Regions from separate parts of the Acidovorax sp. FW305-C-20-28 genome, predicted to be linked through region 1. Evidence: predicted binding sites of a transcription regulator. Region 1 holds the regulator's gene; the other holds the start of a gene.
What was found. Region 1 encodes FNR, which switches genes on or off when oxygen is low (the NO sensors DNR and NnrR bind a similar motif). Its sites were predicted from a motif close to TTGATNNNNATCAA; they were not measured.
Positions count from the first base shown of each region.

Region 2: the regulator FNR is predicted to act here: its motif matches at 1,905-1,918, upstream of AC3WOH_RS01015 (hemerythrin domain-containing protein).

Region 1 covers NZ_JBYSYM010000046.1:20,128-23,477, reverse strand. Annotated here, with positions in the region: gene hemN (oxygen-independent coproporphyrinogen III oxidase) at 1-1,034, opposite strand, end outside; gene fnr (fumarate/nitrate reduction transcriptional regulator Fnr) at 1,208-1,927, shown strand; gene AC3WOH_RS31780 (histidine phosphatase family protein) at 2,197-2,799, opposite strand; gene AC3WOH_RS31775 (Bug family tripartite tricarboxylate transporter substrate binding protein) at 2,911-3,350, opposite strand, start outside.
Region 2 covers NZ_JBYSYM010000001.1:204,773-208,122, forward strand. Annotated here, with positions in the region: gene AC3WOH_RS01010 (alkene reductase) at 128-1,255, shown strand; gene AC3WOH_RS01015 (hemerythrin domain-containing protein) at 1,261-1,839, opposite strand; gene AC3WOH_RS01020 (methyl-accepting chemotaxis protein) at 1,989-3,350, opposite strand, start outside.

The DNA of each region.
Region 1 (3,350 bases):
GTCTTGGCGTTCTGGCTGTAGGTGGCGCCCACGCGGCCGATGGCCGAGACGCCCAGGGCGATCAGGTCGCAGTCGGGCTGGGTGCTGTAGCCCTGGAAGTTGCGGTGCAGCCGCCCCTGTCGCTTGGCCACGGCCAGGGCGTCGGTGGGCAGGGCGAAATGGTCCATGCCCACATAGACATAGCCTGCATCCATGAACTGCTGCAGCGAGCGCGACAGCATGGCCACCTTGGAAGGCGCCGCGGGCAGCTCGGCCGGCACGATGCGCCGCTGGGGCTTGAAGCGCTCGGGCAGGTGGGCATAGGCATACAGGGCGATGCGGTCGGGCCGCAGGGCCTTGACCTGCTCCAGCGTGCGGTCGAAGGATTCGGGCGTCTGCCGCGGCAGGCCATAGATCAGGTCCACGTTGACCGACTCGAAGCCCAGGCGGCGCGCGGATTCCACCAGCGCGAACACCTGCTCGGCCGGCTGCACGCGGTGCACCGCCTTCTGCACGTCGGCATCGAAGTCCTGCACGCCAAAGCTCAGGCGGTTGAAGCCCAGCTCGGCCAGCACGGCCAGGCGCTCGGCCGTCACGGTGCGCGGGTCCACCTCGATGGAGTATTCGCCGCCCGGCGCAAAGCTGAAACTGCGCTTGAGCACGGCCATCAGCTCGCGCAGCTTGTCATCCGACAGAAAGGTGGGCGTACCCCCGCCCAGGTGCAGCTGGCTCACCACCTGGCCGGTGCCGCAGTGGGCTGTGTGCAGCTCCACCTCGCGCGCCAGGTAGCGCAGGTACACGTCGCCCCGGTCGTGGTGTTTGGTGATGATCTTGTTGCAGGCGCAGTAGTAGCACAGCGATTCGCAGAACGGAATGTGCACGTACAGCGACAGCGGCAGCGCCTTGCCCGGCGCGCCCGCCCGGCGCTGTGCCAGGGCCAGCACGTAATCGTTTTCGCCAAACGCCTCCACGAAGCGGTCGGCCGTGGGATAGGAGGTATAACGGGGGCCCGGCACGTCGAAACGGGTCAGGAGTTCGGGCGTCACAGCGGTCATTTCGGGGGCATTCCTTATTGAAGTGGAACTTTGCCGCAGTGCCCGCCCCCTGTCCTTGACCTAGATCAAGTGTTGAAAGTCCCCCAGGGGCCACAATTTGATTCATGTCAGCCACCACCACGCTCCTCTCGCCGGATGCGATCCGTTCGCAACCCCCAACAGCTGCTGCGCCCATGAACCCGCTCACCATCAAAGTCGCCTGTTCCAACTGCAACCTGCGCGAACTGTGCATGCCCGTGGGCCTGAACGACGCGCAGCTGGAACGCATCGACGAGATCGTGGCCACGCGGCGCAAGGTCAAGCGCGGCGGCACGCTGTTTCGCAATGGCGAGACCTTCACCTCGCTGTACGCCATCCGCACCGGCTTCTTCAAGACCTGCGTGGCCACCGAGGACGGACGTGACCAGGTGACGGGCTTCCAGATGGCGGGCGAGATCATCGGCCTGGACGGCATCGTGAACGACCACCACACCTGCGACGCCGTGGCGCTCGAAGATGCCGAGGTCTGCGTGATGCCCTTCGACCGCATCGAGGAACTCTCGCGCGAGGTCACGGCCCTGCAGCACCATGTGCACAAGATCATGAGCCGCGAGATCGTGCGCGAGCACGGCGTCATGCTGCTCCTGGGCAGCATGCGCGCCGAGGAGCGCCTGGCGGCGTTTCTACTGAACTTGGTGCAGCGCCTGCATGCGCGCGGCTTTTCGCAGTCCGAGCTGGTGCTGCGCATGACGCGCGAGGAGATCGGCAGCTACCTGGGCCTCAAGCTCGAAACCGTTAGCCGCACCTTCTCCAAGTTCGTCGAGGAAGGCATCGTCGAGGTCAAGCAGCGCCATGTGCGCATCCTCGACACCGATGCGCTCAAGCGCATCGTGAATTCGCAAACCTGTAGCTAAGAGAACCTGTTTACGATCTCCCAGGGGTCGCGCAGCGGCCTTGGCGGGTGGGATGCAAGGCGCGGGGTGCAGTTGATAGCTCAGCTATCAACAAGCGCCGCAACGCCGCAGACCGCCCGCCAAGGCCACTGCCCGAAGGGTTGGAGCGAAATCGGGCGATTGGACGCCCCGGCTGCTTGCATGGGCACGAGCCCATGCGGCGCACCCGAAGCATCCACTCATCCCGATTGCGCTCCAACGCGATCCCCTGCGAGATCGCAAACAGGTTCTCAAACCTGAAGCCGGGCGAGCACTTCGGCCTTGCCGCTGCTGGCATCAGCCCGCAAGATCAGCGCCTCGCCCGAGCTGGTATTGCCGCCCGCGAGATCGGCGAGCACGAACATGTGCGTGAACCAGGCTTCGAAACTTCCGGCCCGCAGCGATGCGGCCACCAGCGCCTGGCGCAATTCGCGCAAATGGTCTGCGCCAGTGGTCTCGCGTACACCATGCGGGGAGCCTAGCGCCGGCCACACCTGGGGTGCTGCAAACGCCAGAGTCGCCGTGTCGATGCAGCGGCACCAGGGGCTGGCGAGCACCCTGGCCGGTTGCAGTTGGCGCTCCTTGAACCACGCGCCCGTGCGCCGCGCCTGCTCGCGGCCTTCGTCATTGAGGTTGCGCTGGGTGCTGCAATCGCCCAGGCGGAACCCCGGCGGATCGAACGTGCCGGGCGCCAGCGCGTGGCGGAACGCGGCCACCACCCCACCCTTGCGCAACAGGGCTTCGGCCTCCCGATCCTGGCTGGCCCAGGCGCGCAGCGTGGCGAGGGCCAGGCCGGCGCCCAGCAGGGTGCGCCGGCCCAGGGCCGCGTCCTGAAAACGGTGGCATGTCGGCATGGAACTCCCCGGCATCGGGTGAAGCGTTGGCGCCCCACTGTAGCGGGGAGTGCGCCGCCGGGTGCAAACCTGCGGGGGCGCCGGGGTCTTGCCGCGGCGCCCAGGGCCTGCTCAATCGAGCGAAATGCGCTGCGCCTTGATCAGCTTGTGCCACTTGTCGGTTTCGGTGCGGATCAGGTCCGCATACTGGGCCGGCGTGCTGGCCACGGGCTCGATGCCGAAATCGATGAGCTTTTGCTTGACGGCAGGCTGGTTGATGGCCGTGGCCACCTGTTTTTGCAAAGCGTTCACCACGTCGGCCGGCGTGCCCGCGGGGGCGACGATGCCCACCTGGGCAGAGGCCTCCACATTCTTGAAGCCCAGCTCGGCAAAGGTCGGCACATCGGGCAGCTGGGGCAGGCGCTTGGCGTTGGCCACGGCCAGGGGGCGCACCTTGCCGGCCTTGATGAAGGCGCCGCCAGCGGCCAGGTCGACCATCATCGCGGGGATCTGGCCGCCGGCCAGGTCGGTGAGCGCGGGCGCCGCGCCGCGGTAGGGGATGTGGGTCATGA
Region 2 (3,350 bases), on a different contig from region 1:
AATAGCACAAATCCCTTGCCCTTGGTTGCGCCAGTCCACTGCAGGCTTTGCCGATTGCGAATACGCTTGTCCGTCATTTCCGGTCCCTGCGACCTCCGCAGGAACGAACGATAGAAAGCACCGCAGCATGTCCACACCTTCGCTTTTCGATCCCATCCAGGTCGGTGACCTGCACCTGGCCAACCGCATCGCCATGGCGCCGCTCACGCGCAACCGTGCGCCCAACGCCGTGCCGGCCGGCATCACCGCCACCTACTACGCCCAGCGCGCCAGCGCCGGCCTGCTGATCACCGAGGCCACCGCCATCAGCCACCAGGGCCAGGGCTATGCCGACGTGCCCGGCCTGTACGGCACCGAGCAGCTCGACGCCTGGAAAAAGGTCACCAGCGCCGTGCACGAAGCCGGCGGCAAGATCGTGACCCAGCTGTGGCACGTGGGCCGCATCTCGCACAACGACCTGCAGCCCGATGGCGGCGCGCCCGTGGCGCCCTCGGCGATCATCGCCAAGTCCAAGACCTATCTGATCGACCGCGCCACCGGCAAGGGCAGCTTTGCGCCAACCTCGCAGCCGCGCGCGCTCGACGCCTCCGAGCTGCCCGGCATCGTGCACGCCTACGCCGCCGCCGCGCGCAACGCGGTGGAGACCGCCGGCTTCGACGGCGTGGAGATCCACGGTGCCAACGGCTACCTGCTCGACCAGTTCCTCAAGACCGGCGCCAACCAGCGCACCGACGACTACGGCGGCAGCATCGAAAACCGTGCCCGCCTGCTGCTCGAAGCCACGCGCGCCGCGGTCGACGCCGTGGGCGGTGGCAAGGTCGGCATCCGCCTCTCGCCCGTCACGCCTGCCAACGACATCGTGGACGCCGACCCGCAACCCCTGTTCGACTACGTGGTGCGCCAGCTCGCCCCGCTGGGCCTGGCCTACATCCACATCATCGAAGGCGCCACCGGCGGCCCACGCGAGCTGCCCGACCGCCCCTTCGACTACGCCGCCCTCAAGGCCGCCTACCGCGCAGCCGGCGGCAAGGGCGCCTGGATGACCAACAACGCCTACGACGCCAGCCTGGCCGAGAAGACCGTGGCCGACGGCTCGGCCGACATCGTGGCCTTCGGCAAGCTGTACATCGCCAACCCCGACCTGGTCGAGCGCCTGCGCCAGAAAGCCCCGCTCAACGCCTGGGACCAGAGCACCTTCTACGGCGGCGGCGAAAAGGGCTATACCGACTACCCCACGCTCGCTGAGGCGACGTAAGGCATCTACCCCAGCCCGATAGGGCTGGGGGCTCGCATCACGATGCGCGTGAACAGGCGGTCATAGGCTGCATCCCGGGCTGGGCCGGACTCCAGAGGGTTGGCATTCGCTGCGAATGCGATGTCCATCTCCACCCAGTCCATGGCCTCCAGGTGCGCATGCGCCGCCGGCAGCACCACGGACTCCTCCAGCCGCATGTGCTCCAGGTAGAAGGCCACATAGCGGTGCAGGGCCTCCTCGAACGGGGGCCGCCGCGTCTCTCCCAGCAGTTCCCAGGCCAACAGCAGGTGCTGCAGCTCGCGCACGGCGGCCTCGCCCCCGGCGTGCTCGCGCTCCAGCCGGGCAATGGCCTCGGCCGCCTCGGGTGCACGCTCGGCCACGCGCGGAAAAAGCCACTGCGATTCCTTGGGGTGGTGCTGGCGCTCGGGAAACTCGTCGATGTAGAACAGCATCGCGCGCATCACATCGAAGAACGGGGCTGGCGCATCGCCCGGCCCCCGGTCGAGCATCAGCTCCAGCGAGCGCAGCACGGCCGCCAGCGAGGCATGCTCTTCACGGATGGTTTGCAGACTGGTGTAGGGCATGGCACGGCTCCGGGATGGTGTTTGTTCAACAACCCCAAGGGTGCCATGCAGGCCCCGCGCGCCGGCTGACGCAAGTCAACCCTGCCCATGAAAAAGGCCCCGCTCGCCGAAGCGCGCGGGGCCTTGTGCAGACCGCCTGGGGGCCGGTATCAGCGTGCCAGCAGCGGGCGCGAGGCCGAGGGTGCGCGCAAGGATGCGTGCTGCTGCGGCTGGGCCACGGGGCCGCCACCGTGGCCGCCATGGGACATCGATTCGGCCAGCTGGAACTGCTGCACCACCTGCGACAGGCGCGCCGCCTGCTCGCGCAGCGACTCAGCGGCCGCGGCGGACTCCTCCACCAGCGCCGCGTTCTGCTGCGTCATGCGGTCGATCTCGCCCACCGACTGGTTCACCTGGCCGATGCCGGCGGACTGCTCGGTGGCCGCCGCCGTGATCTCGCCGATGATGTCGCCCACGCGCTGCACGCTGGCCACGATTTCCTTCATGGCCGTGCCGGCGTCTTCCACGTGGCGCACGCCGCCGTCCACGGCGGTCACGCTGTTGTGGATCAGGCCCTTGATGTCGCTGGCCGCCGCGGCCGAGCGCTGGGCCAGGCTGCGCACCTCCGAGGCCACCACGGCAAAGCCGCGGCCCTGCTCGCCCGCACGGGCGGCTTCCACGGCCGCATTCAGCGCCAGGATGTTGGTCTGGAAGGCGATGGAGTCGATCAGGCCGATGATGTCGCCGATCTTGCGGCTCGAGGCCGAGATCTCCTGCATGCTGGCCACGGCCTGCTGCACCACCGAGCCGCCGCGCGTGGCGGTGTTCGATGCCGATGCCGCGAGCTGGTTGGCCATCTGCGAGGACGAGGCCGTCTGCTGCACGGTGGAGGTCAGCTGCGACAGCGAGGCCACGGCCTCCTGCGCGTTGCTGGCCGTCTGCTCGGTGCGCTGCGACAGGTCCTGGTTGCCCGTGGCGATCTCCTGGCTGGCCGTGGCGATGTTGCCGCTGGCATCGCGCACCTGCGCCACCAGCGAACCCAGGCCCTGCTGCATGTCACCCAGCGCGCGCTGCAGGTCGGCCACCTCGTCCTTGCCCTCGGCGCGGATGGGCTGCGACAGGTCACCCCCAGCGATCGCCTGCGCCATGCGGCGCGCCTCGGCCAGCGGGTTGCAGATGGAGACCATGTTCAAGAGCGTCAGCGGCACCACCACCACCACGGTGATCAGCACGGCCAGCACGAACAGCCACTTGGTCTGGCTGGTCACCTTGCCCTGTTGTTCCACGGCCTGGGTCACGTCGGAGCGCAGCACCGTGTCCAGTTGCACCATGAGCTTGTCGGCCTGGTCGAACTCGGCCACGGCCTTGCCGCTCATGCGGTTGGCGATGGTGGCCGTGTCGTAGCCGCCGGCTTCGAGCTGGCGCGCCACATGGGCGAACTGCTCACGGTAGCTGTCCAGGCGCTTGATGATGTCGCGCACCACCGGGTTGTTCGCGTCTTCCGGTCCTTCGAGCAGTTGGTTCGCGACCTT